One region of the Pseudomonas sp. TS_SC_3 genome, then DNA from elsewhere that is predicted to be linked to it. Evidence: predicted binding sites of a transcription regulator. Region 1 holds the regulator's gene; each other region holds the start of a gene.
The links. Region 1 encodes FliA, which starts transcription of late flagellar genes. Its sites were predicted from a motif close to CTAAAGTTTNNNNNNNNNNNGCCGNTAA; they were not measured.
Positions count from the first base shown of each region.

Region 1 (3,558 bases):
AAAACCGGCGCCACCTTTGACGGTATGAAACCCGCGAAAAATAGCGTTCAACAGATTCATGTCATCCGGGCGACTTTCCAGCTCTACGAGCTGTTCGGACAAGAGGTCAAGAATCTCGCCGGCCTCTACCAGGAAGTCCTGGAGGATTTCTTCATCGGCGCCGAAGCTCATAAGTCGTGCTCCTAAAATCCCAGGCTTGAAAGCAGGTCGTCGACATCATCTTGACTCGATGCGACGTCTTCACGCTTATCGGCATGAATCTGCGGACCTTCACCATGTGAAGGCTGTTTTTGTTTTTCTTGTTCAGCGCGGAGCAACTCGTGGTTGTGCTCAATGCCGGCGAACTGATCCACCTGACTGGCCATCAACACCAGTTTCAGCAGGTTGCTTTCAACCTCAGTGACCAACTGAGTCACTCGCTTGATTACCTGCCCGGTCAAGTCTTGGTAGTCCTGAGCCAGCAAAATATCGTTGAGGTGGCCAGACAGTTTGGCGCCATCGCGCTGGCTGTTTGCAAGAAATAACTCAACGCGCTTGGCTAGCTCACGAAACCCATCGGCGCTCATCTCGCGGCGCATAAAACGCCCCCAGTCTACACTCAGGCTTTGCGCTTGATCACTGAGATCGTTGACCAGCGGTGCGCTCTGCTCGACCAGATCCATGGTGCGATTGGCCGCTTTCTCGGTCATCGTCACCACGTAATTGAGGCGCTCGGTGGCATCGGTGATTTGCGAGACCTCGGTTGCGTGCGGCATACGAGGGTCAAGCTGGAAGTTAACGATGGCGTTGTGCAGCTCGCGGGTCAGCTTACCGACCTCGTGGTAAAGACCACGGTCACGTGCTTTGTTCAGCTCGTGTATCAGCTGTACCGCTTCACCAAAGTTGCCATGTTCCAGGCTTTCTACCAATTGGCGAGCGTTGTGTTTCAGGGACGACTCAAGGTCGCCCTGAACGGAATCTTTATGTTCCATAGAACCCTCATGGCAGACATCAGCCGTTGACCCGCTCGAAGATCTTCTCAATCTTCTCTTTCAGTACCAAGGCAGTAAACGGCTTAACGACGTAACCGTTAACGCCAGCCTGGGCTGCTTCGATGATCTGATCACGCTTGGCTTCTGCCGTTACCATCAGCACCGGCAAGGTTTTCAGGCGCTCATCTGCACGCACAGCGCGCAGCAGGTCGATGCCGGTCATGCCTGGCATGTTCCAGTCAGTTACCAGAAAGTCGAAACTGCCGCTTTGCAGCATCGGCAGCGCGGTAACGCCATCATCAGCTTCTGCGGTATTGGTAAACCCCAAGTCACGCAGGAGGTTCTTAATGATCCGTCGCATCGTTGAAAAGTCATCAACGATGAGGATTTTCATATTCTTGTCCAAGTCGACCTCCGTACAGTCCCAAACGCACCCAGCACCCTGCATGCGCCTTTATTCGTGAAACCGGCTGCGTGAGCTAAACAGCTCAGCGTGCACGCCACTCACCCAAACGGGCGCGTAAACGTGCGGCACACTGACTGTGTAGTTGGCTTACGCGTGATTCGCTAACCCCCAACACTGCACCGATCTCTTTAAGATTCAACTCTTCATCGTAATAAAGCGCCAACACCAAGCGCTCGCGCTCCGGCAGGTTACCAATGGCATCCGCCAAGGCTGCCTGAAAGCGTTCATCTTCCAGATCACGAGAAGGTTCGAGGTGGTTGCTGCCCGCGTCTTCAGTCAGGCCTCCGTGCTCACCGTCCTGCAACAGGTCGTCGAAACTAAACAGGCGGCTGCCTAAAGTGTCGCCAAGAATGCCGTAGTAATCCTCGAGACTCAATTGGAGTTCGGCCGCAACCTCTTGATCTTTAGCGTCTCGGCCTGTTCTGGCCTCAACTTTTCGAATTGCGTCGCTGACCATACGGCTATTGCGATGCACCGAACGGGGTGCCCAGTCGCCTTTACGCACCTCATCAAGCATGGAACCACGGATACGAATACCAACAAATGTCTCGAAACTGGCGCCTTTACTGGAGTCGTATTTTTTTGACGCTTCAAGCAAGCCGATCATCCCGGCTTGAATTAAATCGTCAACCTGCACGCTGGCGGGTAGCCGCGCTAATAGGTGATAGGCAATGCGTTTGACCAAGGGCGCATAGCGCTCGATCAACTGGTGCTGAGAATCCTGCGCCTGCGCCTTGCTATACATACGAAGTCCAGAGGCTGCTGTCATAGGGTCGCGTCTGTGATCGGTTGCTGCACCAAGCGTTCAACAAAGAACTCCAAATGGCCGCGCGGGTTAGCCGGTAAGGGCCAAGCATCGACCTTCTGGGCGATCGCTTTGAACGCCAGCGCGCACTTCGAGCGCGGGAACGCCTCATAGACCGCACGCTGCTTCTGCACGGCCTTTCGCACTGATTCATCGTACGGCACTGCGCCTACATACTGCAGGGCGACGTCGAGAAAACGATCAGTCACTTTGGTCAGCTTAGCAAATAGATTGCGACCTTCTTGCGGGCTATGGGCCATGTTGGCCAATACCCGGAAACGATTCATGCCGTGGTCACGATTGAGCAGTTTGATCAGGGCGTAGGCGTCGGTAATTGAGGTGGGTTCATCGCACACCACCACCAGCACTTCCTGCGCGGCGCGCACGAAGCTAACGACGCCATCACCGATACCAGCGGCGGTGTCGATAATCAGCACATCGAGGTTGTCACTGATATCGCTGAAAGCCTGGATCAGCCCGGCATGCTGCATGGGCGACAGCTGCACCATGCTCTGAATGCCCGAGGCTGCAGGCACGATGCGAATCCCGCCCGGGCCCTGCAACAGCACATCACGCAGCTCGCACTCGCCACTTATAACGTCTTCCAGGGTGCGCTTGGCGCTGAGCCCCAATAAAACGTCAACGTTGGCTAAGCCCAAGTCGGCGTCCATCAACATAACCCTGCGACCTAGGTCAGCCAGTGCCAATGCCAGGTTCACCGAGACGTTGGTCTTGCCGACGCCACCTTTGCCGCCGGTCACTGCAATCACCTGTACGGGATGCATACCCATAATTTCTAACACCTTGTCTAACTTCGACTGGAGCCACTTGGTCGGCTAAGCACCGCTCAATCCCAATAACATGACGCTTAACTGACGCGGCGTGCGGGCTGCTGGTAAAGACCGGCAAACATCTCCGCCATCGTATCTTCGCTCGGTTCTTGGGTCGCCTGCAGCCCAACAGCCCGGCTAACCAATTGATGACTGCGCGGAACGTGCAAATCATCGGGAATACGTGGCCCATCAGTGAGATAGGCTACCGGTAGACGCTGGCTAATAGCCAGTCCTAAAACCTCACCCAGACTGGTGGCTTCGTCCGCTTTGGTGACGATGCAACCGACCAAACCACAGCGTTTATAACTATGGTAGGCGGCTTTGAGCACTTGGCCCTGACTGGTTGCAGCCATAACGAGGTAGTTTTTGGCATTGATGCCACGGCTGGCCAGAGCTTCCAGCTGCATACGAAGCGCAGGATCATTGGCGGGCAAGCCGGCGGTATCAATCAGCACCACCCGCTTGCGCGCCAGCGGAGCCAGA
Region 1 is NZ_CM149586.1:791,399-794,956, reverse strand. It holds gene AC0J6G_RS03835 (chemotaxis protein CheA) at 1-171, opposite strand, end outside; gene AC0J6G_RS03830 (protein phosphatase CheZ) at 183-971, opposite strand; gene AC0J6G_RS03825 (chemotaxis response regulator CheY) at 991-1,365, opposite strand; gene fliA (RNA polymerase sigma factor FliA) at 1,460-2,206, opposite strand; gene fleN (flagellar synthesis regulator FleN) at 2,203-3,033, opposite strand; gene flhF (flagellar biosynthesis protein FlhF) at 3,111-3,558, opposite strand, start outside.

Region 2 (3,558 bases), 1.5 Mb from region 1:
TAGAATCGCCGGGTACAGAGCCCGAGGCAATCTTGCTGGCGCTTGCCAACTGCATGACTTCGACGGAGTAGGTGCCGGCCAGGGCGGTGTTCGATGCAGTCGCGCTAAGCCGGGCAGTATCGGACGATGTCGCCTTGCGCTCATCGAACAGGCTTGGGGCCTGGAGTGTCTTGAGTGCGGTCTGAAACTCACTCAAGGCACCGCGCAAAGTTCCCAGCGCGGTCAGTCTGGTGGTGGTGGTTTTTTCCAGACGACTTAACTGAGCATCCTTGGGTGCCCGCTCAGCTGCAACACTGGCTTTGACGATGGCATCGATGTCGATGCCGGAACCAATACCTGTAATACCTGCCATATTCTTAGCCTCGCCAAAGGGTTGACACCCTATTCCTGTTACCAAAGTGGTAAACAAGTTTCATGCCAGCAGTTTACGCTTCCGCCTGGAACAGCAGACTGCGAACTTCGGACAGGTTCTCGGCGAGCTTGAGTGCTTCCTCGGAGGGAATCTGACGAATGACGTCGCCGGAGTTTGCGTCGGTCACCTTGACCACCACACGACCGTTACCATCATCCAGCGAAAAGTTAATGTCGCGGCGCACGGACTGCACAAACTCCTGGATATTGTTCATAGCCTTTTCCAGTTCGGCACGGGTCGCAGGTTTCTCTGCAACCTTGCCCTCGCTGGCCTGCTTGGCTGCTGCAAGCACGCTAGAGGACTCTTTATCCGCCGGAGCGACTTCGGCCGGTTTGGCCCTGGCCGTGTCTGCAGAGGAAAAGCCTGCTCTTGACGAATCGCGTATCGAAACAATGTCCATACTTTATTCCTCACAATGAGGTAATGGGAGGATGGGCCACCCCATCCCCCCATTAGCGCTGCCCCTAACTTAGCCCAGCAGGCTAAGCACTGCCTGCGGCAACTGGTTGGCCTGTGCCAGAATCGCAGTACCCGCCTGTTGCAGGATCTGGTTCTTAGTAAGGTTAGCCGTTTCTGCGGCGAAGTCAGTATCCTGGATACGACCTCGGGCAGCCGATACGTTCTCACCGATATTTTGCAGGTTAGAAATGGTGTTTTCGAAGCGGTTCTGAACCGCACCCAGGTCGGCACGCTGTGCGTCGATGGCCTGGATCGCCTGATCGATAACAATCACAGCTTTTTGCGAACCAGGCACGTCGCTGATATCAACTTTAGCGACAGTGGAGTCACCCGACGCCACAGCGCTCAAGGCACCGCTGGCAGGCAACCCTCCGGCAGCAGTCCCGGTTACATTTAGGGAAACCAACTGCCCAGCACTGCCGCTGGCACCAGATCCCAGAGCACTAAACAGTTCGATATTACCGCCTGAGGCAATAAAGGCACCAACACCAATATTTGCATCATTGATAGCCGTTGCCAGTTTTTCAGTCAACTCTTTAGCACTCTCATCGCCTTTGACATCGGTGGTGATCGAGTAAGTAGAGGTTACGCCATCAGCATTTTTGATGCTGCCTGATACTGTTAATGTGCCTGATGCTGTTGCAGATGCTGTTGCAGATGCCATGGAGCCGGAGAACACTTCCCCCTGCAAGCCCTTAGTGCTCATTTCCTCAATCTTAACGCTTATGGTCTCGTTGGCAGCACTACCTACCTGAAAGGTAGTAGTTTCGAAACTGCCATCCAACAGTTTTTTACCACCAAAGCTAGTGGTATTGGAAATACGGTTCAGCTCTTTTTTCAGTTCGCTCACTTCAGAATTAAGGGCTTTACGCTCCTCGGTGCTGTTGGAACCATTGGCTGATTGCAATGACAGATCGCGCATCCGTTGCAGGATATTAGTGGACTGCTGCAGAGCACCTTCCGCGGTCTGCGCCATAGAGATGCCATCATTGGAGTTCTTCACTGCGACGTTCAGACCATTGATCTGGCTGGTCAGACGGTTTGCAATTTGCAAGCCGGCGGCATCGTCCTTGGCGCTGTTTATCCGCGAACCTGTGGACAGGCGCTGCAGGGAAACATCTAGCGCTTTGGACGAGTTGGTCAGATTACGCTGAGTGTTAAGAGACGCAATGTTGGTGTTGACTGTCAAAGCCATGATGTTTGTCCTCCATCGGACTTAGCTTGCTTGCCTGAGTGTGCGACTTTGGGAGAGGCATTACCCAGGCACCCATAAAGTTCGCATTCGATCCTTGTATCGGCGCTACCGCTGGAAGCTTTAGCGAGCACATCTTTTTTTTTACAAGCGCGGCGCAAGCTTAATCACACCACCGTACGGCATAGTCCAGTCGATACAAATTGCATCAGTCAGGCAACCAGGCCTTGCGCCAGGCCTCCAGGCTATCGCCCTCCAGCATCCAGTCTCGCCGAACTACCGCCTGCAGTTCATCGCCCATTCTCGCGGCTGCATCGAGATCGGACAGGTGCATGCGAATCGCCTCCACCCAATCCTTGAAGCGGTTCTTGACTCGCGTTGCCGGCAAGTAACCCTCATAGCAACGAATATCGCTGCAGATTACCGGAAAACCGCAAACTCCATATTCAAGCAAACGCAGATTGCTCTTACATTCGTTGAACAGGTTCTGCTCAACGGGAGCCAAGGCGAGATCTAGGTTCAGTCTGGCCAATGCGGCCGGGTACTGCTCAATGGGAACACCGCCATGAAACTCATGGACATAGGGCCTCAGCTTGTCCGGGCACATGCCAAAGAATACCCACTCCACTTCGTTAGCCAGCTCCTTGACCACATCAGTGATCATTTCCAGGTCACCGGTATGGCTCGCCCCTCCGGCCCAGCCGACTCGAGGCTTGCTCGCCAACCGTCGCTGGCTTCTAGGCAAATTGCCCCACCAACGAGGATCAAGACGGTTTTTCATTACCCGGATATCGGGATGCAAATCCTTGAATGCCTCCGCCATCCCTTCGGTGGACACCACGAAGCGATCCACATATGAAAGCCCACGACGTAACGATTTGAGAATGTCCTTGGGCATGTGTTGCCGGTGCACGCTCTTCATCGGCAGATTGGGCAAGTAGTCATCCAGCTCATAGACTTTGAACGCCCGCGAGAAAGCCTGCATGCGGCGCATGGCATCCAGTCGATCATCGCCTATCTGGCGCTGTAACAACACAACATCCGGATCGAAACGCTCCAGATCGGTCACATGCATCAACCCCACAGACAACGCACCATCGACAATCCCCGCGTCACGCAAAGCGCTGAATGGCTGAATGACTCGGTACTGGCCACATCCGGTAAGGTCGGCCGGGTGCGCCAATACCACAGGCAAAGGCCGCCAGGAGTCCAGCGGTCGCCAGGAAATCTGACTATCCGCCAACTTGAATCCACCGGGCAGGGCCAGAGAGAAATTAGAGTTATAGGCCGGGTCTCTAGCTAATTGAGGCAGCCATTTGGCATACATCGCGTCCTGCTCCTGCACAGTCGCTGCTGGCGGCCCTCCCCGGTCAAGCATCAACTGCACCTCAGGCGACCATACAGTCAGGTAGCCCACCCCTCGAGCTTTAAGACAAAGGTCTGCCCCCGCATAACGCTCCGAAAGATTGCCCTCATCCAGCCCGCCCACCTCTGT
Region 2 is NZ_CM149586.1:2,246,237-2,249,794, forward strand. It holds gene fliD (flagellar filament capping protein FliD) at 1-409, opposite strand, end outside; gene AC0J6G_RS10860 (flagellar protein FlaG) at 426-812, opposite strand; gene AC0J6G_RS10865 (flagellin) at 882-2,066, opposite strand; gene AC0J6G_RS10870 (TIGR00180 family glycosyltransferase) at 2,272-3,558, opposite strand, start outside.
Region 2: AC0J6G_RS10865 (flagellin) is a predicted target of FliA. The motif match lies at 2,163-2,190, and genes of this name have one in related genera.

Region 3 (3,558 bases), 770 kb from region 1:
GCGGCTGCGGCAATCTGGTTGGTCATGTCGGTGATATTGGCCACTGCGTCGCTGATACCGGCCAACGCCTCGTCGGCTTGCTGGACGCGCTCAACCCCTTCATCAGCCTGTTTGCGGCCGATTTCCATGGTCAGTACCGCTTCTTCGGCGGTGCGCTGCAGCTTAGCAATTAGCTGATGAATCTGCCCGGTGGATTCGGCCGTGCGCTGCGCCAGTGAGCGCACTTCATCTGCGACCACGGCAAAGCCACGACCCATTTCGCCGGCACGCGCCGCTTCAATGGCCGCGTTGAGGGCAAGCAGGTTGGTCTGGTCAGCGATGCCTTTGATCACATCAACCACGCCGCCGATTTCGTTGCTGTCCTGCGCCAGGCGGGTCACGGTTTCACCGGTATCACCGACCGATTGCGACAAGCGCTGAATGGCCAGGCGGGTTTCGCTGGCAATGCTGCGGCCGGCGCTGGTCAGACGGTTAGCGTCCTGGGTGGCGATGGCGGTACGCGCGACATTGCTTGCCACTTCCAGAGTGGTGGCGGCCATTTCGTTAATGGCGGTGGCCACTTGATCAGTTTCGTTGCGTTGGCGCTCAAGCCCGGCCGAGCTGTTGTGCGCCAGGGTATCGGCTTGTTTGGCTTGCAGGGCAAGCTGTTCGGCGGTGTCTTGCAGGCGCGTCAGGCAGGTTTTCAGGCGTGCTTCCTGGCTGAGGATGGACATTTCCAGGCGGCCCTGTGCGCCACGGCTGTCGGTGTACATCTGCGCAATCAGCGGGTCGGAGGTGGTCTGATCAGCCAGGCGTAGCAAACGCTTGAGGCCACGTTGCTGCCAGTTCAGGCCCGCCAGGCCTAGCGGCACCGACAAGCCAGCCGCGATGGCAAACCCCCAGCTGGAATCAAGCCAAATACCAATAAGGAAACCGACCTGGCTGACCAGGATAAACGGCAGCCAATCCAGCAGGGTCGGTAGCCAGCGATCGCGCTTGGGGATGGCTGACTTGCCGCTGTTGATGCGCTGGTACAACGCCTGTGCGCGGCGCACCTGTTCCGCAGTCGGCTTGACCCGTACGGACTCATAACCGATGACTTGATTGTTTTCAGTGACTGGGGTGACGTAGGCATTGACCCAGTAATGGTCGCCACTCTTGCAGCGGTTTTTGACGATGCCCATCCATGGCCGGCCCTGTTTCAGGGTGTCCCACATATGCTGGAACACTGCTGGTGGCACGTCAGGGTGGCGCACTAGATTGTGCGGCGCACGAATCAGCTCTTCGCGGGTAAAACCACTGATTTCAACAAAGGCATCATTGCAGTAGTTGATCTGGCCTTTGAGATCGGTGGTAGAGATCAGCCGTTGCTGGGCTGGAAAACTACGTTCGCGTTGAGTAACCGGCTGATTATTGCGCATGGCTTATCTAGTCCTTTGATCGACATCGTATGATCGGCCATTACCAGCATAAATTGAATAGAAAAAGCCGCACGCATCAGGCACGGCATGTTTCTGGGGAAGAGTGCCGTGCTGTCATTGAGCCATACGTGCCGCCGTTAAGTGAGTGGTGATCAATGAGCGCAGCACTGAGTTGTAAGGGGTATGCCTGGTTAATAGTCCGCCTATTTTCCCCAGCTCAGTGCCACCAGGCAGTTCATTAAAGGATCTGTGTGGGATAAACGACCATGGCTGTAGGCACCGCAGAGGTCGCGGGGGCCAATGGGGGCCGACTCGGCTATGATGCGCGCCTTGAGGAGAACACCGATGACTACCCCCCCGATCACTACATTGCTACTGCACTGCCGCCCCGGTTTCGAGAATGAGGTGTGTGCCGAGATCGCCGAGCATGCGGCGCGCCTGGATGTGGCCGGCTATGCCAAGGCCAAACCGAGTACTGCCTGCGCTGAATTTATCTGCACCGAAGACGATGGCGCCGAGCGGTTGATGCGTGGGGTACGGTTCAATCAACTGATTTTCCCACGGCAGTGGGCACGCGGGATGTTTATCGACCTGCCGGAGCTGGACCGCATCAGCGTACTGCTCGGGCATCTGGCCAACTCACCGGTATTCGGCAGCCTGTGGCTGGAAGTGCTGGACACCAACGACGGTAAAGAGCTGTCGAACTTCTGCAAAAAATTCGAAGCGCCGCTGCGCAATGCCCTGACCAAGGCTGGCAAGTTAGTGGAAGACGCGCACAAACCGCGCCTGCTGCTGACCTTTAAAAGCGGCCGTGAAGTGTTTGTCGGCATGGCTGAAAGCAATAACTCCGCCCTGTGGCCCATGGGCATTCCCCGGCTGAAGTTCCCCCGCGAGGCGCCGAGCCGCTCGACCCTCAAGCTGGAAGAAGCCTGGCATACCTTTATCCCCCGCGAGCAATGGGATGAGCGCTTGTCCGGTGAGATGACCGGGGTCGACCTCGGTGCGGCGCCTGGCGGCTGGACGTATCAGTTGGTCAAGCGCGGCATGTTGGTGACCGCCATTGACAACGGCCCAATGGCCGAGAGCCTGATGGAGACGGGTTTAGTCCAGCACCTGATGGTCGATGGCTTCACCTGGAAGCCCAAGCAACCGGTCGACTGGATGGTGTGCGATATCGTCGAAAAACCGGCACGCAGCGCTGCCTTATTGGAAACCTGGATCGGTGAGGGGCATTGCCGTGAGGCGGTGGTTAACCTCAAGTTGCCCATGAAACAGCGTTATGCCGAAGTGCGCCGTCTGTTACAGCGCCTCGAAGACGGCTTTGCCGAGCGCAAGATCAAGGTCTCGATTGCCTGCAAGCAGCTCTACCACGACCGCGAAGAAGTCACCTGCCACCTGCGCCGCTTAAGTAAATAAGCGGTTCAGCTGTTTTGGCGCCGTGTTGGGTGACCTTCAACTCAACTTTGCGCCAAAATAGCGGCCTGCAACTGGAGCCCTCTGATGTCTTTGCAATCCACCGCTATTCCCGATGACACCCTCGACGCCACCGGGCTTAACTGCCCGGAGCCCGTGATGATGCTGCACAACAAGGTGCGCGGCCTGCAGGCCGGCGGTCTGCTTAAGGTGATCGCCACCGACCCCTCCACCCGCCGCGACATCCCAAAATTCTGCGTATTTTTGGGCCATGAACTGGTGGAACAAGCCGAAGACGGCGCGACCTATCTGTACCTGATCCGCAAGAAGCTCGACTAATCGGCGGGCATTACACCCCTGTTGGTCGGGCGTGATCAGGTTCCTGACGCTTACTCTGCCTCGACGGCGGTGCCAGCCCATCCTGACTGGCCAGGCGCCAGGCCGCAGCTGCCGAGCAGGTCTTGCCAGCTGCGCACATGGCGCGCGGTGGCCAGCTGGAAATCTGCCCACAACGAATCGTCTTGGCCACTCAAATGCTGAAGGTACTGCCGGCTTGTCAGCGGGGCCTGCGGCACAGCGCTGAGGCTCTGCAGGCTGCTGCTCCAGGCGTGCCCGCGTTGATCCACTTGAGTGAGATAAGGCTGCAGGCTGCCGGCGTAATACTTGACGAAAATATTCTGCAGAATGCGCCCGCGCTCGGTGGCTCGGCCCGTGGGGCAGAGTGGCCGCTGTTGCAGGCGACTTT
Region 3 is NZ_CM149586.1:1,558,091-1,561,648, reverse strand. It holds gene AC0J6G_RS07605 (methyl-accepting chemotaxis protein) at 1-1,400, opposite strand, end outside; gene rlmM (23S rRNA (cytidine(2498)-2'-O)-methyltransferase RlmM) at 1,761-2,816, shown strand; gene tusA (sulfurtransferase TusA) at 2,901-3,152, shown strand; gene AC0J6G_RS07590 (DUF3080 family protein) at 3,203-3,558, opposite strand, start outside.
Region 3: AC0J6G_RS07605 (methyl-accepting chemotaxis protein) is a predicted target of FliA. The motif match lies at 1,431-1,458, and genes of this name have one in related genera.